DNA from 3 places in the Streptomyces sp. NPDC088252 genome. Region 1 is predicted to be linked to each of the others. Evidence: riboswitches for the same ligand, from Rfam matches in the RefSeq annotation. Region 1 holds a riboswitch; each other region holds the start of a gene.
The links. A riboswitch is a leader RNA that binds a small molecule or an ion and turns the genes downstream of it on or off. The one in region 1 is predicted to bind cyclic di-AMP.
Positions count from the first base shown of each region.

Region 2: it holds a riboswitch for cyclic di-AMP, as region 1 does, so the genes downstream of both, ACIOHC_RS17510 (transglycosylase SLT domain-containing protein) here and ACIOHC_RS28950 (M23 family metallopeptidase) in region 1, are expected to answer to the same signal.
Region 3: it holds a riboswitch for cyclic di-AMP, as region 1 does, so the genes downstream of both, ACIOHC_RS10070 (transglycosylase family protein) here and ACIOHC_RS28950 (M23 family metallopeptidase) in region 1, are expected to answer to the same signal.

Region 1 is NZ_JBIURS010000016.1:156,713-162,906, reverse strand. It holds gene ACIOHC_RS28960 (PrsW family intramembrane metalloprotease) at 1-918, shown strand, start outside; gene ACIOHC_RS28955 (aldo/keto reductase) at 1,076-2,020, opposite strand; gene ACIOHC_RS28950 (M23 family metallopeptidase) at 2,186-3,232, opposite strand; cyclic di-AMP (ydaO/yuaA leader) riboswitch at 3,499-3,651, opposite strand; gene ACIOHC_RS28945 (PP2C family protein-serine/threonine phosphatase) at 3,931-5,091, opposite strand; tRNA gene ACIOHC_RS28940 (tRNA-Met) at 5,350-5,423, opposite strand; gene ACIOHC_RS28935 (SPFH domain-containing protein) at 5,514-6,194, opposite strand, start outside.
Region 2 is NZ_JBIURS010000007.1:329,099-335,292, forward strand. It holds gene ACIOHC_RS17490 (heavy metal translocating P-type ATPase) at 1-464, shown strand, start outside; gene ACIOHC_RS17495 (hypothetical protein) at 611-1,030, shown strand; gene ACIOHC_RS17500 (DUF305 domain-containing protein) at 1,131-1,796, shown strand; gene ACIOHC_RS17505 (ATP-binding cassette domain-containing protein) at 1,876-3,537, opposite strand; cyclic di-AMP (ydaO/yuaA leader) riboswitch at 4,212-4,399, shown strand; gene ACIOHC_RS17510 (transglycosylase SLT domain-containing protein) at 4,404-5,135, shown strand; gene ACIOHC_RS17515 (DUF2461 family protein) at 5,271-5,921, opposite strand; gene ACIOHC_RS17520 (hypothetical protein) at 6,031-6,194, opposite strand, start outside.
Region 3 is NZ_JBIURS010000004.1:92,265-98,458, reverse strand. It holds gene ACIOHC_RS10075 (transglycosylase family protein) at 79-1,017, shown strand; cyclic di-AMP (ydaO/yuaA leader) riboswitch at 1,318-1,488, shown strand; gene ACIOHC_RS10070 (transglycosylase family protein) at 1,492-2,253, shown strand; gene eno (phosphopyruvate hydratase) at 2,677-3,963, shown strand; gene ACIOHC_RS10060 (septum formation initiator family protein) at 4,156-4,626, shown strand; gene ACIOHC_RS10055 (DUF501 domain-containing protein) at 4,687-5,220, shown strand; gene ACIOHC_RS10050 (exopolyphosphatase) at 5,344-6,194, shown strand, end outside.

The DNA.
Region 1 (6,194 bases):
CGTCGGATCCGCCGCATCGCTCTGCCGCTGTCGGGCCTCGTTCTCGCCATGGGCATGCATGCCTTGTGGAACGGATCGGCGACCGTCGGACCGTACGGCTTCTATGCCGTGTACGGCGTGTTCATGGTCCCGGCCTTCGGCCTGGTGACCTGGCTGGCGATCTGGTCGCGCCAACGGGAGCTCCGTACGCTCTCCGCCGAGCTGCCGGCCTATGCGGCGGCCGGCTGGCTGACGCCCGCCGAGCCGCTCGCCCTCTCCTCGATGCGGGCCCGAGGCATGGCACGCGACGCGGCACGCCGACGACACTCCCTCGCGGCCCGGGGAAACTGGACGAGCCCGTACGGACCGGCACACGCGCCGCCATCGCCGACGTCGCCGGCCTACGGACCGGGCCCGGGGCACGGACCGGGGCCGGGACACCCGCAGGCACACACGTCGGTGTACGGAGCGGGATACGCACCGGGACACGGGCAGGGGTACGCGCCGGGGTTCGGGACGGGACCCGGGTACGGGTACGGGTACGGGACGGGGCGTGCTCCGGCGAGCGGATCGTCGGCCCAGGCCGGGGCTCGTACCAAGGCGCAGGCCAAGGCCCACGGCAAGGCTGCCGCCCGCACCGTCGCCGAGTACGAGTCGTTCGCGACGTCACTGGCCTCACTGCGCAGGCAGGCCCGCCGCGGGACCGCGGGTGCGGACTTCGCCGAACGCGAGCTGGAGCTGCTGCACCATCTCTGGCAGCGCAGGGACGTGGCCGCCCCCGCCCTGACGTACGCGGCGCAGGCGACGGGCCGCCTGCGCCTCCCCCGGCCGGCACCGGGCCCGTACGCTCACTCGTTCCCGCCGCCGCACACGCCGTACGGCGGCCCCGGCTACAACCCCTATCTGGCCCCGCACCAGCCGCCGCGGCGGAGCCAGTAGGGCCACGCTCGGCTCCGAAGCGTTCGTCCGCCGGGCGAGGAGGGCGGTGGACGGGGCCGACCGCGGCCGGGCGCTGAACCGTCCCGCACGCGCGAACGCCCCGGCAGCGCTGTGCTCCCGGGGCGTGAGCGGGCGACCATGCCCCTGGACGACCGTGTCAGGCGGATGCCTCGGTGAGTTCCGCCAGGTCCTGTTCGGTCAGCCGGAGGTCGGCGACGGCCACCAGGGCGGGCAGCTGTTCGACGGTGCGGGCCGAGGCGATCGGCGCGACGACGGTCGGCCGGGACGCGAGCCACGCCAGCGCGACGGTCGCGATCTCCGCGTCGTGCTCCTGGGCGACCTTGTCGAGCGCGGCCAGGACCTTCTGTCCTCGCTCCGACTCCAGGTACTGCCCCGCCTTCTCGGCCCGAGCGCTCTCCACCGAGGCACCCGGACGGTACTTGCCGGTGAGGAACCCGGAGGCCAGGGCGAAGTACGGGACGGCGGCGAGCCCGGCCCGAGCGGCCGTCTCCTGGAGTTCGCCCTCGTACGTGTCGCGGGAGACCAGGTTGTAGTGCGGCTGCAGGGCCACGTAACGGGCCAGCCCCTCGCGCTCCGAGAAGTCCAGGGACGCCTGGAGCCGCTCGGGGCTGATGTTGGAGGCGGCGATCTCCCGGACCTTGCCCTCCTTCACCAGCTCGTCGAGGGCGCTGATGATCTCCTCGACCGGGACGGTCTCGTCGTCGAAGTGCGTGTAGTAGAGGTCGATGTGGTCGGTGCCGAGCCGACGGAGCGACTCCTCCGCCGCGGCCTTGATGTTCGTGGCGGCGAGCCCCTTGTACGAGGGATGGGCGCCGACCTTCGTCGCGACGACGATCTCCGACCGGTTGGCGCGTGCCGCGAGCCACTTCCCGATGACGGTCTCCGACTCGCCGCCCTCATTGCCCGGGATCCAGGCCGAGTATGCGTCGGCGGTGTCGATGAAGTTGCCGCCCGCCGCGGCGTAGGCGTCCAGCACGGCGAACGACTGCGCCTCGTCGGCCGTCCAGCCGAAGACGTTGCCGCCGAGGGCGAGCGGGAAGACCTGAAGATCGGAAGGGCCCAGCTTACGAAGAGAAGTCATGTGTGGATCAACGGATACCGGCGGGTCCGCTATTCCGGCAGCCGGCCCTTCGGGCAGGCCCGTATCCGACCGGCAGCCCTGACGTCGGGGGGAGCGTCAGGGCTGCCGGGGTTCAGCGGCCGGCGAACCGGCTCGGGTCATGTGGGCCGCGAGGCGGCCGGCCGATCAGGGGTTGAGGCCCTTGCCGCGCAGCCAGGCCATCGGGTCGATGCCCGTACCGGCCGGGGTGTGGACCTCCAGATGGAGGTGCGGGCCCGTGACGTTGCCGGTCGCGCCGACCCGGCCGATGGTGTCACCGGTCGTGACCTTCTGGCCGACACTGACACCGATCGAGGACTGGTGGCAGAACCACAGCTCCGTACCGTCTTCGAGCTCCAGCACCGTGCGGTAGCCGTATGAACCGGACCAGCCGGCCGACTTGATCGTGCCGCTGTGTATGGCCTTGATCGGGGTACCCGTCGGCGCCGCGAAGTCGAGGCCGGTGTGGTAGCCGGAGGACCACATCGAGCCGGCCTCGCCGAAGGTCGAGGTGATCGTGTACGAGGTGGTCGGGATGGCGTAGCTCGCGGCGAGCTTGGCGAGCCGCAGGGCCTCCGCCTTCTTCTTGGCCTCTTCCGCCGCCTTCTTCTTCTCGGCGGCGACCTTGGCCTCGGCCGCGTCCTGCTGCTTCTTGGCCTCGGCGGCGGCCTTCTCCGCAGCCGCCTTCTCCTCGGCGGCCCTGGCCTCGGCGTCGGCGGCGTCCTGCTGCTGCTCGGCCTGCTGGAGGATACGGGCACGGAGCGCCTCGCCCGCGTCCGTCGTGCCCCGCTGGGCCTCGGCGGTGGTGATGCCGGCGGTGGTGAGCGGAGCGGACGCGGCGACGGCCTCGGCCTTGTCGGCTTCGGACTCGCCGGAGAACAGGGAACCCACGCCGGGAAGGGACTTGGCGTCGGGCAGGTTGTCCGCGATGGAATCGGGAAGCGAGATGGAGACCGCCGGCTTGCTCTGCGCGGTGGCCATGCCGCCCGCGCCGACCGCCGCGATGACGCCGACCCCGAGCACGGTGGAGCTACGGGCAAGTCCGTTGCGCTGCTTGGCGACGCGGTGCTTGCCGCGCACGGGGCGGACGGACTCCTCGGTGGGGTTCCACTCCTCCCGGCTTCGTTCGGGCTCACCGCCGCCGTCGGCGCGAAATCCCCTGCGGAGCTCTGCCGAGTCGCCGGGCCCGTGCAACTCACCGGACCCGAACTCACCGGTGAAGTCGCTGCCCGGCTCGGTGCCGTAGCCGGTGCCGAACGCCGTTCCCGGCTCGGTGCCGTAGCTGGCGCCGAACGCCGTTCCCGTCCCGGCGGTTGCGTAACCGGCGTCGGAAGCGAAACCGGGGCCGTACCCGAGGCCGTAGTCAGAACCGGAGCCGAAGTCGGCACCCGGGGCGAAGTCGGAGGTGAACCGCGCGGGGGCCTCGGGGGCAGGCTTGTTGGACGCCACTTGGGCGCACTCCTTTCCTTCCTTCTCGCCTACCGGGTTAGCTGACGGGTTCGGAGCAGGAAGGTCTCCTACGGGCGCCTCTGCCTCTCACGAGACACAGGTGTCCGATTCACCCCATGTAGGTGGTTCCCCGGTTCCCTTGCGGAATTCGGCGCTCGCGCACGGTGCCGCCACTGACGACGGCTGGGACGACCGCGCTGCGTTATCGAACGTTAATAGACACCCGGGCCCGATTCCAAGCTGTTCCCACTGATCGTTCCGGTCTTGGCCTGGACTTTACGTGACATAACCGGGTGGAATCGGATGAGTTGAGCGCCCCTCAGCCATTACCCGGATTCTGACGTTGCGTCAAATGTTATGCGGAGCGGTGCGCTTCGGTTACGGACGGTGGCATGCCGCGCCCCGGGCTCCGCCCGGTCCGCACCACGCACCCGCCCCACCCGTCACATCGTGTCCAGTCCCACGATCTTCACCGTCCTGCGCCGGTGCGGCTGCCCCTCCGCGGGACGTACGACCGCGAGCAGTGCCATGTCGTCGGTCGTCTCGCCGCCCGTGTGCCGCCGCACGTCGTCGGTCAGGGCGGACAGCAGTTCCTCGGGTCCCGGAAAGATCCGCCCGCGCAGCCGCGCCGCCGGATCGTAGAAGACCCCGTCGACGTTCCGCGCTTCGGAGAGGCCATCGGTGTAGAGGAGCAGGGTCGTCCCCGCCGGCAGATCCCATTCGTCCGCCCGGTCGGGCCACACCCCCAGATCCATCCCGAGCGGCAGCGCGGGCACCGATGGCCCCAGAACGTCCAGCGCCCCGTCCGGATGCAGCAGGATCGGCTCGGGATGGCCGCGGTTGACGATCCGCACCCGCGACAGCCCGGACGGGATCTCGGCCAGTACGGCGGTGGTGAAGCCCTCGACCGCGTCCAGCCCGCCCCGCCCCGTCCCCTCTCGCGCCAGCGCCCGCTCCAGCCGCTGCGCCACGCCCTCCAGCGAACGCTCCTGCTCGGCCGCCTCCCGGAACGCGCCGATGATCACCGCCACCGACTCCACGGCGTCGAGCCCCTTCCCCCGTACGTCCCCGACCACCAGCCGCACCCCGTGCGGGGTGTCCGCCACGGCGAACAGGTCGCCGCCGACGAACTCGTCCGCCTGCGCCGCCACGTACCGCGCCGCCACATGCAGCCCGCCGATCCGGTCGGACGGTTTGGGCAGCACGGCCCGCATGGCGGTCTCCGCGATCACCCGCGCGGAGGCCAATTGCTCGTTGCTGCGCCGCACGACCCCGTTGATGACGACCGCGAGGACCGACACGGTGACCAGGGTGAGCAGCTCGATCAACGGCACGGCTCGCGGCAACGTGTTGCTGTGCAGCCGCAGCGTGATGATGGCCAGGATCGAGGCGACGGCCGTGAGGATGGTGCTGGACAGCGAGAAGAACGGCGCGGCGATCAGCGGCGCGGCCACGAACAGCGGAATGGCGGTGAAGGTCGGCGGGGTGAGGAAGTCGAACACCAGCCCACCGATGATCATCAGGGCGGGCAGCGCGCGGACGAACCGCCTGGTACGGACACCGTCCCTGGCATGTCTGCCGCGCCGCTTCAGCCGCTTCCACACCTGTGGTCTCCTGCCCGGTACGCGCTCGGCTGCGGACGGTGCCGCGCCCCACCCCCAGGCTCACCGGACCAAGGGCGCGCGGCGACTCCTCATCGGCCAATGGGGGTACGCACGTGGCCCGGCTCACACACAGCCCGTCCTGCCCCTTCACAGGGCCGAAGGGCCGACGACCGGTCACCGGTACCCAGGGACCGGCGGCAACAGGGGGAAATGATTCGGACCCGGCACGCATGCAGCGTGCCGGGCCCGAATCATCAGTAGCGGGGACAGGATTTGAACCTGCGACCTCTGGGTTATGAGCCCAGCGAGCTACCGAGCTGCTCCACCCCGCGTCGGTGAATACAACTCTACGGCATGTCCGGCGCGCTCATGACCACTCGGCGAATCTCCCGCGTCCCGCCCCTTCGGCGCGGCCCCAAGGATCAGTTCGTCTCGGTGATACGGGGAGTGGCCTTCCCGTCGACCGCCGGTGACTTCATCGGACTCGCGCCGCGCTGCAGCGCATGGAGGATCGCCAGTCCCTGGCCGACCACGCCCGCGGCCATCTCATTGACACCGCTGGTGCCGTTGAGGACGGTGAGGTCGGCCCCCGACATGCCGCGCGCCGCCGCGTCGGCCAGCGCCGGCAGGTTCTCCACGATGCGGTTGGCCGCGATGAGCTCCTGGTTGCCGTCGCGCAGCGAGGTGGCGCGCACACTGTTGGCGTCGGCCTGGGCCTGGGCGATGGTCCGTTCGGTGTACGCGTTGCCGTCGGCCTCGAACTTCACCCGGTCCCGGGCCGCCTCGGCGAGGGTGCGCTGACGGTACGCCTCGGCGTCCGCCGGACGTCGGACCTCCGCTTCGAGCCGTTGCGCGGCGAGCGCGGCCTGCCGCTCGGCCAGCGCGGTCTGCTCCTCGATGACCTCGTGCGAGGCCTGGGCCTGGGCGAGCGGTCCGGCCTGCGCGGCGCGGGCGTTGTACTGCTCGGTCTCGGCGTGGAAGCCCGCCCGCTTGATCGCGGTGTCACGTTCGTACTCCGCCTTGAGCGCGGCGGCCTGCTGCTCGCGCTGACTGGCTTCCTGGTCGGCCTTGGCCTCGGCGATCCGGGCCTGGCTGGCGACCGC
Region 2 (6,194 bases), on a different contig from region 1:
CGCACCTGGGCGGCGAGGTGGGGATCGACGACGTCCGGGCCGGATTGCTGCCCCAGGACAAGGTGCACGCCGTCAAGGAGATGGAGCGCGCCGGCCGGAAGGTCCTCGTGGTCGGGGACGGCGTCAACGACGCCCCCGCACTCGCCGCCGCCCACACCGGCATCGCCATGGGCAGGGCCGGCTCCGACCTCGCGCTGGAGACCGCCGACGCCGTCGTCGTCCGCGACGAACTCACCACCATCCCCACCGTCGTGGCGCTCTCGCGCCGCTGCCGCCGTCTCGTGGTGCAGAACCTCGTGATCGCCGCCGTCTTCATCACCGGCCTCGTCCTCTGGGACCTGATCGGTACGCTGCCCCTGCCACTCGGCGTCGCCGGTCACGAGGGCTCCACCGTCATCGTCGGCCTCAACGGACTGCGCCTGCTGCGCGACGCCGCATGGAGGCGCGCCCGAAGCGTCGAGTGAGCCGTCCCGCGCCCGCGCGTGGCCGAGGGCCCGCCGTAAGCCGACAAGGCCGCGAGAGGACGGGGTACGACAGGACGGGGAAACCCTCTGGGGGTATCGTCGGGCTCGTACCGCAGAACCCGTACGACCGAGCATGCGAGGCAGCCGTGGACCGCAGACGTGCGCGCACACCGGGGGCGTCCCGGCTGCTCGTGCTGTGTGCCGTCCTGTGCGGTCTGTTCCTCATGCACGGGTCCCCGGCGAGCGCCGCCGAGGGCTGTCACGGCGACCCGGCGGCGGGCTCGGACATGCGCATGTCGATGACGACGAGTGCAGCCCACACGGCCGTGCCGGACGAGCACGGCCCGGCGCACGCTGCAGCCGTCACGCCGGGGACGAGCGGTGAGTCGTGCGTATTCACCCATGCGCGCGACCGGCTGCTGCCGCTGCTCATGGCGCTGGGCCTGGTGGTCCTGGCCCTGTCGATGCCCGCGAGACGGCGTACGGAGGTGCGCGGACCGGCACGGCGGGGGCCGCCGTTCGCCGGCAGGGATCTACTGCTCCAGGTGTGCGTCGCGCGGACGTGACAGGCGTTCGCCGTTCCCGGCCGTCCGGCCGGACGGCGGGATTGGCCTGTCCCTTTCGCGCGCCATCGACGTGGCGCAATCCACCTGGAAAGAACGTGTGATGTCCGTTTCTTCGCCCATCGCCACCCGTCGCCGCACGCTCGTGGGCGTCGGCACCGTCGCCGCGCTCGCTCTGGCGCTGGCGGCCTGTGGCTCCTCCGAAAGCTCCAAGTCCGACAGCTCGTCCATGCCCGGCATGGACCACGGCTCCGCCGCGTCGGCCGCTCCCGGCGGTACGTTCAACGCTGCGGACGTGGAGTTCGCGCAGCAGATGATCCCGCATCACCAGCAGGCCGTCGAGATGGCGAAGCTGGCCGACGGCCGCGCCGCCGACCCGGAGATCAAGACACTGGCAGCAGCGATCGAGAAGGCCCAGGACCCCGAGATCAGCACCATGAAGGGCTGGCTGAGGTCCTGGGGCAAGCCGCTGCCCGCGGCCTCTGCCTCAATGGGTGACATGCCCGGCATGGACCATGGCTCGAACGGCTCCGGAATGCCCGGGATGATGTCCGACCAGGACATGAGCGGCCTTGAGGCAGCCAAGGGCAAGGACTTCGACAAGAAGTTCGCCCGGCTCATGATCGGCCATCACGAGGGCGCGGTCACCATGGCCGAGACCGAGCGCAAGAAGGGCGCCAACGCCGACGCGAAGAAGCTCGCCGATGCCGTCATCACCGCCCAGACGGCCGAGATCGAGAAGATGAACAAGATCATCGCCAGGCTCTGACCCCTGCCGGGGGTGCGGGCCTCGGCCTCACGCGGCCCGCACCCCCTTCCGTGCGTGTTCCTCGGAGCCACCTGACCGCTCAGCCCGCTTCCGGCGCCGCGAGCAGGTCTCCCACCTCCTCCGCGGTGGTGTCCTGGAGCTCCTCCCCGAGGACCAGCCAGCGGGTGATGCCGACCGATTCGAGGAACGGCAGGTCGTGGCTCGCGATCAGCAACGCACCCTCGTAGGACGCAAGTGCGCCGGTCAACTGCCGCACGCTGGCGATGTCGAGGTTGTTGGTCGGCTCGTCCAGCATCAGCAGCTGCGGGGCCGGTGCGGCGAGCATCGCCGCGGCGAGCGCGGCACGGAAACGCTCTCCGCCGGAGAGTGTGCCCGCCGGCTGTTCCGCGCGCTTGCCCTGGAACAGGAAGCGTGCCAGCTGGGAGCGGATGTGGTTGTCGGTGACTCCGGGAGCCATCCGGGCCACGTTCGCCGCGACGCTGAGCTCGTCGTCCAGCACATCCAGCCGCTGCGGAAGGAATCGCAGTGGTACGTGTGTCCTGGCCTCGCCGGACAGCGGAGCGAGCTCGCCGGTGAGGGTGCGCATCAGTGTCGTCTTGCCGGCACCATTGCGCCCGACGAGTGCGATCCGCTCGGGCCCGTGCACATGGAGGTCGCCCTGCTGCAGCCTGCCGAACCGGGGGCGCAGTTCGTGCAGGCTCAGCACGGTGCGGCCGGCGGGAACAGCGGTGCGGGGGAGGCTCACACGGATCTCGGCATCGTCACGGATCGCGTCCGCGGCTTCCTCATGGCGGTCGCGCGCCTCGCTGAGCCGATCCTCCTGGAGGCCGCGAAGCCTTCCCGCGGACTCCTGCGCGGACCGCTTCCGGCGGCCGGCGAGGATCTTCGGGAGCCCCCCGTCGGCCTCCGTCTTCCTGCCCTGACGCCGGCGTCGGGCCAGCTTCACCTCGGTCTCCTCCAGCTCGCGCTTCTGGCGGCGTACATCCGCCTCCGCGGCGCGCAACATCCTTCCGGCGGCCTCCTGCTCGATGCTCAGGGCTTCCTGGTAGGCCGACCAGCCACCGCCGTACCAGTTCACGGAACCGGAACGGAGTTCGGCGATGCGGTCGACGCGCTCCAGCAGTTCGAGGTCGTGGCTGACCACGACCAGCACGCCGGAGCGCCAGTTGTCGACGGCCTCGTAGAGCCTGCGCCGAGCGAGCACATCGAGGTTGTTGGTGGGCTCGTCCAGCAGAAGGACATCGGGACGTTCCAGCAGAAGCGCGGCCAGGCGCAGGAGAACGGTCTCGCCCCCGGACAGCTGGGCCACGGTGCGGTCCAGTCCGATGCTGCCGAGTCCCAGGGAGCCCAGGGTCGCCACGGCCCGTTCCTCGACGTCCCAGTCGTCGCCGATCGTCTCGAAGTGCCTCTCGTCCACGTCCCCGGCTTCGATGGCGCGCAGCGCGTCGCGCCGCTCGGCGATGCCGAGGGCCGCGTCCACACGCAGCGTCGTGTCGAGGGTGATGTTCTGCGGCAGGTAGGCGAGGCTGCCGCCGACCGCCACCGAGCCCTGGGAGGGACGCAGCCGGCCGGCCAGCAGTCGCAGCAGGGTGGACTTGCCCGCGCCATTGGTACCGACGAGTCCGGTACGGCCCCGGCCGATGCTGAGCGAGAGGCCGTCGAGGACGGTCGTGCCGTCCGGCCACTGGAACGACAGAGCGGAGCAGGTGAGCGAAGCGCTGGGGGCAGTGGGTGTCGCCATGATGATCCTCGCAGTCGCAAGCGTGGTGAAGGGGGCTTCGTATGCGAGCACCACGCAGCGACCGTGCCGAGAAGGAGGGTGCGGCGGTCCGGAAGGTCGAAGGACGGCTGAGGCACCGAGGTCGCATCCACGCGGGGTCACGGGCAGGGGAAGGCACTGCTACTGCGTGACGGGCGTACGGCATGAGCCGTACGGCGCGATGTTCGCGAACCTCAGATGCGCAACGTCCACCTCTATCGGAGACAACAGGGCCGTTTGGAACGATAACGAGCCGCAGGACGAAAGGCAAAGCCCCGAGGCGACGGAGCCGTTTCGGACGTGGTCGGTCCGCCGAGCGGTGTGCAGGAGCGAAGCCCCTTCGAGTCAACAGACGAATGTCGCTATATGACCGATTTGCCCAAAATTAATAACTTCGTCAATAAAGGGGCTTTCTCTACCTGTCGCGCCATTTAGATACAAAAAGAAATGTCCCTTTTGTGACTTCGTGGTGCGAGTCACGTTCAAGGGTTCGAAGGTCTCGGTGACCGGTGCGCTGCCCTTCTGTGCAAGGAAATTCAGCCGCGCGGTGTGAGGTGGATTACTGCGAATTCCATTGATCGATCTTGTAAATGAAATGTGATCCAGAAATGGGGACTTGTTCCTTTCGGTGTTTCTCGCCTACGGTCACCGTCAATCCGGACGGAACGCCAAATCCTGCCGCCGTCCGAGAATCCGACCCATCTCGTGTACGGCAGGAGCGGGGGACCCAGGTAAGCCGCCGGTCCGGTATCCGGAACGGCTCGGGGTGAAGTCGCATTCGCGTGCGGCCGGACATCTCCAGTCCGAACCCGACAGCTCACCTCGCAGGCGACGGAGAGGAATTCAGCATGTCCATAACGGGTAAGCACGATCGTCGCAAGTCCACTTCGCTGACCCGCGGTTTCATCGCCGCGGCCACCGGCGGAGTCGCCCTCGTACTTCCGCTGGTGGGTGCCGGCTTCGCCTCCGCCGCGCCGGCGCAGGCCGCCACCGCCAAGGAAATCTCCGTACAGAAGGCTGCGCCCGCAACGTATTCCGTGATCGCCGGCGACACCCTTTCCAAGATCGCGAAGGCGCATTCCCTCAGCGGTGGCTGGCAGAAGCTGTACGCGGACAATCGAGAGGTCGTCGGCGACAATCCCGGACTGATTGTCCCGGGCATGACGCTGACAATCGGGGCAGCCACCCCCGCCGCGACCACCGTGAAGACCGCCGCTGCATCGGCCGCGACCACCCCGGCGGCAAAGCCCGCGACGTACGCGAACAATCTGGACGGCTGGATCAGGGAGGCGCTGGCCGTCATGGCCCAGCACGGCATCCCCGGCGGCTACGACAGCATCCACCGCAACATCATGCGTGAGTCCTCCGGCAACCCGCTGGCCATCAACAACTGGGACTCGAACGCCGCCAAGGGAACGCCCTCCAAGGGCCTTCTGCAGATCATCGACCCGACGTTCCGTGCCTACCACGTGCCCGGCACGTCCATGGACAGCTACGACCCGGTCGCCAACATCACCGCAGCGTGCAACTACGCCGCCGACAAGTACGGTTCGATCGACAACGTCTTCGGGGCGTACTGACGCACAGCGGCACCGAAAGGCGGTTCAGGACCGACGGGTGGCGAGAGGCCGGGACTTCTCCCGGCAACGGATCACCCACCGGTCAGGGACCGCCTTTCGGCGGTTCGTCGGCCGGAGCCGCACGCGGCGGCGACGTCAGGTGACAGGGCGACAGGGGCCCGGAACGGTCACGTGGCGGGCGAGCCAGGACAGCAGGGGTGCCAATTCCTCCGCCGCCACGAGCACGGAGTCGACCAGCGCAGCCGTGTGCTGCGCGCAGTCCCCGCCGAGGGGGCGGGCGGCGGATACCGAGCGGTGCCGAAGGAGAGCGGCCCGCGGATGACCGGCGTCGTGACCACGCGGTACGCGCTGCATGACGTCACCGGTGATCTCGTACCCTCGCGCCTCCAGGGCCTCGACGGCGCGCACCAGCTCCGGTCCGCTCTCCCGCGCGGCAACTGCCGTACGGAACAACGGGATCTGCCCCGGATCCGGATAGTCCCAGCCACCTTTGATCCGGAGCCCGTCGAGATCGAAGCGCAGGCCGATCCGGACATTGCGCGCGATCCGGATCTCCGCCGCTTGATGCTGCCACCACCACGGATCCTTGCGGAAACCCCAGACGGAGAAGTCCTCGTACGCCCGGTCCGCGTCCGCCACCTCGTTCAGCAACGCGATCATGGGCTGCCGGACGAGGCGTTCCCGGTCCTTCCGGAGTTTCTCGCGCGCTTCCCGCGAAGGCGCACCCTCCAACTGCAGCAGCAGCTCGAATGCCTGCTCTGTCCAGCCGCTGAACGCTCTGCTCATGCGGAGGATCCTAGAACGTGCCTTTGGACTGGCGTCGCACGGCAGACCACAGTTTCGAAGACACGTCCCAAGGGCCGTCCCGCGGCGTCGGTACGTCGGCCGGTGACCGTCACTCCTGGGCGCTCTGCGTGGGCCGTTCCGAACGCCGGGGCGGCGGTCTGGGAACCGTGGCCGCCTCCCCCTCCCGAACGGACCGCACCACTGCGTCGTGCAAACGCCGGCTGTCATCCTCCGAGCAGCACGGCACCGGACTGCCCGACATGGTGAACCAGT
Region 3 (6,194 bases), on a different contig from region 1:
TTGTGACACGCGTTCGAGTCCCGCTAGGTTCACCGTTCGACTCACCAGTCACTCGTCAGTCACACGGAAGGCAACCCCATGGGCTCCGCGAACGGCAGACACCGTCGCCCTCGTCAGGCACCCGCCATCGTCGTCGCCGCGGGCGTGACCGGCTCGGCCATCGCCATCCCGCTGCTCGGCGCGGCCGGTGCGCACGCGGCCGACGCCACGACCTGGGACCGGGTGGCCGAGTGCGAGAGCGGCGGCATGTGGAGCGCCGACCTCGGCAATGGCTTCTACGGCGGCCTGCAGTTCTCGCCGGAGACCTGGAAGGCGTACGGCGGCGAGTCGTACGCCCCGCGTGCCGACCTCGCCAGCCGCGCGCAGCAGATAGCCGTGGCCCAGAAGGTCCTGGCCGACAAGGGTCCGGGGGCGTGGCCCAGCTGTGCGGTCATCTCCGGTCTCGCGGCGGACGGGGCGCTGCCGGGTGTCGACCCGGGGATCGCGCCCTCCGGCGAGCCGACGAGCGGTGCGGAGCCGGCTGACGGCGAGTCGGCCACCCCGTCCGATGCCGCCACGCCGTCGGACAGGGCTGGCGCCTCGGGTGCCCACGGCAAGTCGGCGGGCAGGAAGGGCCACTCCGCGAAGCCTTCGGCCACCGAGTCGGCCGCCCCGTCCTCGGGCCCGTCCGACGATGCGTCCGATTCACCCCGTACGTCCGACTCGTCCAATGGTGTGAGCGGCAAGCACCGCGGCGCCCCGGCGCCCGAAGGGAGCCCGGACGCGAACGGCGGCGTCGACCGCGAGTCGGGTCGCCATGCCTCCCGCGGTGGCGGCGACGCCCGCGACGCGGGCGCGGCGGCTGCCGACGGCGCGTACACCGTCCGTTCCGGCGACAACCTCTGGGCGATTGCTGACGCACAGAAGGTTCCCGGCGGCTGGCCCGCACTCTATGAGGCCAACAGGGGGACGGTCGGCTCCGACCCGGACCTCATCCTCCCTGGCCAGAGCCTCCGTCTCGACGTGAAGGCCGACTGAGGGCAGTCTGAAAATCGGCTAATAGAGCCTCAAAAATCGGGGTAGTTAGGGGACCTATGTCCACTTATGCGTAAGTGAGACATGGGTCTCTTTGCGTCAACTGGCGTGTCGCGCCCGGGGAGCCCTTCCGCATCGCCTCCGACCTGCGAAAACGACGGTTCCTCAGATGCAAGTAAGGGCTGATTGTCCGATGTGTCCATCGTTGAATGTGGGGGTTGCCTGTGTTTACGGTCGGAACCGCTCGCACCGCGGGCCCCGTCGACCGTCACGCCGAATCCTGCCGTCGGTCGAAGGGAACAGACGCGTAAAGCGCCGTAGGCAGGAGCGGGGGACCCAGGTAGGCGCCGGCCCGATCGCCGAAAGGTGGATCAGGGGCGGCTTGGGGTGAAGTCGCGTGCTAGGACGTGCGACCGGGCAACTCACTTGGCCCGAACCCGACAGCTCACCTCGTAGGCGTCGGTGAGGAGAAGTTCCATGCTGTTTTCCAGCAAGGGCAAGCACCGCCGCCCGTCCAAGGCCGTCCGTGTCGCCACGCTCGCCGGTGTCGCCGGTACCGCCGTCGCCGTCCCGCTGATGGGTGCGACCGGTGCCTCCGCAGCCTCCGTCGCGACCTGGGACGCCGTCGCGCAGTGCGAGTCCGGTGGCAACTGGTCCATCAACACCGGCAACGGCTACTACGGCGGGCTGCAGTTCTCGCAGTCCAGCTGGGCCGCCGCCGGCGGTACGCAGTACGCCCCCCGTGCCGACCTGGCCACCAAGGCTCAGCAGATCGCCACCGCCGAGAAGCTCCTCGCCATGCAGGGCCCGGGTGCCTGGGGCTGCGCCGGCGCCGGCAACCTGCGCAACGACGGTGTGGACCCGGGCGTCGACACCGGCTCCTCCTCGAAGACCAACTCCGGCGCCACGCAGCAGCAGAGCGCCCCGGCCGCGCCCGAGCGGCAGTCGCAGCCGGCCCAGCCGAAGAAGGCCGAGCGCACCGAGGCCCCCGCCACCAACCGCTCGGACCGCTCCACCGCCCCGCAGGCCGAGTCGAAGAAGACCGTCACCACCCCGACCGGCGAGAAGGTCGAGAAGGGCGACGGCGAGTACAAGGTCGTCTCCGGCGACTCCCTGAGCCGGATCGCCGCCGACCACAAGGTCAAGGGCGGCTGGCAGCACCTGTTCGAGCTGAACAAGGACATCGTCAAGGACGCCGACCTGATCTACCCGGGTCAGCAGCTGCACCTGACGAAGTAGTCCGGGGCCTCTCCTCCCTGAGCACCCCGGCCCGGCGCGCATTCCCCCGTACGCGCCGGGCCGGGGTTTCCGTGTGGCCCCCTGCTTCTGCGGGGCGCGTCACCTCTGTATGTGCGGCGGCTCCGTCCCGGCGGGGCGCGTCGTCCCCGTATCGCATCCCTGAGGGCGGGCCCGTATCGCGTCCGTACGGGCGGGGCCGGCCTGGGTCCCGGGGGCGGCCCCGGCGGTGCGTGATCGTTCAACTTCTATAGTTACTGGCCAGTAAAATTCTGGCTGTTTGCCCCGCAATACTCGCTCTTGGGTCCTTTTTCGTCCCAGGGGACGGGCGGTCGTCCGACTGAGCGGGCCGGGCCGGTTAGGCTCTTGTCGCAAGGCCAAAGTGACCCTGCACAACCAGTGTCATATCCCAGAAGGAGATGCCTCGTGCCGTCCATCGACGTCGTCGTAGCCCGGGAAATCCTCGACTCCCGGGGGAACCCCACGGTCGAGGTCGAGGTTGGCCTCGACGACGGCAGCACGGGCCGTGCTGCCGTGCCGTCCGGCGCCTCCACCGGTGCGTTCGAGGCCATTGAGCTTCGCGACGGTGACCCCAACCGCTACCAGGGCAAGGGCGTGGAGAAGGCCGTCCTCGCCGTGATCGAGCAGATCGGCCCGGAGCTCGTGGGGTACGACGCGACCGAGCAGCGGTTGATCGACCAGGCGATGTTCGACCTGGACGCCACGGAGAACAAGGGCTCGCTCGGCGCGAACGCCATCCTCGGTGTCTCCCTGGCCGTCGCCCACGCCGCCTCCGAGGCCTCGGACCTGCCGCTGTTCCGCTACCTCGGCGGCCCGAACGCACACCTGCTGCCCGTTCCGATGATGAACATCCTCAACGGTGGGTCGCACGCCGACTCCAACGTGGACATCCAGGAGTTCATGATCGCCCCGATCGGCGCGGAGTCCTTCTCCGAGGCCCTGCGCTGGGGCGCCGAGGTCTACCACACGCTGAAGAAGGTCCTGAAGACCAAGGGTCTTTCGACCGGTCTCGGTGACGAGGGCGGCTTCGCGCCGAACCTGGAGTCGAACCGCGCCGCCCTGGACCTGATCGTCGAGGCCATCAAGGAAGCCGGCTACGTCCCGGGCAAGGACATCGCGCTCGCGCTCGACGTCGCCGCCTCGGAGTTCTACAAGGACGGCAAGTACGAGTTCGAGGGCAAGTCCCGCTCCGCCGCCGAGATGACCGAGTACTACGAGGAGCTCGTCTCCGCGTACCCGCTGGTCTCCATCGAGGACCCGCTGTACGAGGACGACTGGGCCGGTTGGAAGGTCATCACCGACAAGCTCGGCGCCAAGGTGCAGATCGTCGGCGACGACCTGTTCGTCACCAACCCGGAGCGTCTGGCCCGCGGCATCGAGGAGGGCTCCGCCAACGCCCTGCTCGTCAAGGTCAACCAGATCGGTTCGCTGACCGAGACGCTGGACGCCGTCGAGCTGGCCCAGCGCAACGGCTTCAAGTGCATGATGTCCCACCGCTCCGGCGAGACCGAGGACGTCACCATCGCCGACCTCGCCGTCGCGGTGAACTGCGGTCAGATCAAGACCGGCGCCCCGGCCCGCTCGGACCGCGTCGCCAAGTACAACCAGCTGCTGCGCATCGAGGAGATCCTCGACGACGCCGCGGTGTACGCGGGCCGCTCGGCGTTCCCGCGGTTCCGCTCCGAGAGCTGACCGGGGCAGCACTCCGCGAACTGATCGGCACAGCGCTCCGCGAACCGGTGAGCGCGACGCTCCGCGAATCGTCAGGCGCGGCAAGGGCTGACCGCAGGCCCTCACGGGCCGAAGGCACCGGCCTCCGTCCGTCCCCGCACTCGGTCCCGTACCGTGTGCGGGGACGGACGTGCGTAATGGGGAGGCGGAGACATGGCCGCGAAGGACCGGGACCGGTTCTCCACCGCGACCCGACTGCGGCTGCTCGGTGAGCAGACCGCCGCCCGCGTCTACCGGTCGCAGAACCGCCGTCAGGCCCGTCGCTCCCGGCTCACCGGCCGGGCGGCCTTCCTCGCCCTCGTCGTCTGCTCCCTGGTGGTCGCGCTCGCCTACCCGATGCGGCAGTACGTGTCGCAGCGCGACGAGATCGCCGACCAGGAGCGCCGGGCGCAGGAGGCCCGAGCCCGCACCGAGGAGCTGCGCGACGAGAAGGCGCGCCTCCAGGACGACGCGTACATCAGGCAGCTGGCCCGCAAGCACCTGCACTACCTTCTCCCCGGAGAGACCGGTTATACGGTGATCGACCCCGACGCGGTCAAGGAGCGCAACGGCGAGACGGACGATTCCGGCCGGCCGTGGCACTCCAACCTCTGGGACGGCGTGGACAGCGCCGACCGCGACTGACTCCCTTCATCCCCTCTGCAGAACCGCAGTTCGAGCAGCCCGATCAGAACCTAGGCAGGCATGGAAACCCCCCCTCCGCAGACCGAGTCCACCGCGCCCACCGAGGCGGACATCGCCGCGTTCCAGCAGCAGCTGGGCCGCCCGCCGCGCGGGCTGCGCGCGATCGCGCACCGCTGCCCCTGCGGCAATCCGGACGTGGTCGAGACGCAGCCCCGGCTGGAGGACGGTACGCCGTTCCCGACGACGTACTACCTGACGTGCCCGCGTGCCGCGTCCGCGATCGGCACGCTGGAGGCGAACGGCGTCATGAAGGAGATGACCGAGCGCCTCGCCACGGACCCGGAGCTGGCCGCCGCGTACCGGGCCGCGCACGAGGACTACATCGCCCGGCGTGACGCCATCGAGGTCCTTGAGGGCTTCCCGAGCGCCGGCGGCATGCCGGACCGGGTGAAGTGCCTGCACGTGCTGGTCGGGCACTCGCTGGCCGCCGGGCCCGGAGTGAACCCGCTGGGCGACGAGGCGATCGCGATGCTGCCCGAGTGGTGGCGCAAGGGGCCGTGCGTTTCGCCGTGCGGCGTGCCGGACGAGGACTGACCGTTCCCCCTCCGGGGGCTCTGCCCCCGGACCCGCCCCTCGATCGTCGGAGGGGCTTGAATGGGGGCTCTGCCCCTGACCCCGCTCCTCGATCGTCGTAGGGGCTTGATCCGGGAGTACTTCATGACCCGCGTGGCCGCCATCGACTGCGGTACCAACTCCATCCGACTGCTCGTCGCCGACGCCGACCCGGCCACCGGCGAGCTCGTCGAGCTCGACCGGCGGATGGAGATCGTCCGCCTCGGCCAGGGCGTCGACCGCACCGGCAGGCTCGCGCCCGAGGCCCTGGAACGCACGTTCGCCGCCTGCCGCCGGTACGCGGCGGTGATCGAGGAGCACGGGGCGCAGCAGATCCGTTTCGTCGCCACCTCCGCCTCCCGCGACGCGGAGAACAGGGAGGACTTCGTCCGTGGTGTGCTGGACATCCTGGGCGTCGAGCCCGAGGTGATCAGCGGCGACCAGGAGGCGGAGTTCTCCTTCACCGGCGCCACCAAGGAGCTCGCGGGCCGCGATCACCTCGCGAAGCCGTATCTCGTCGTGGACATCGGCGGCGGCTCCACCGAGTTCGTCCTGGGCGACGATCACGTGCGGGCCGCGCGCTCAGTGGACATCGGCTGCGTCCGCATGACCGAGCGGCACCTCGTGCACGACGGTGTCGTGAGCGATCCGCCGGCCCCCGACCGGATCGCCGCGATCCGCGCCGACGTCGATGCGGCCCTCGATCTCGCGGAGGAGAGCGTTCCGCTGACCGGGGCCGCCACTCTCGTCGGTCTCGCCGGGACGGTCACCACGGTCGCCGCGATCGCCCAGGGGCTTGAGGAGTACGACTCCGAGGCGATCCACCACTCCCGGATCACCCTCGAACAGGTTCAGGGGATCACCGCACGGCTCCTCGCCTCCACCCACGCCGAGCGCGCCGAGATCGGTGCGATGCATCCGGGGCGGGTCGATGTGATCACCTCCGGGGCGCTGAT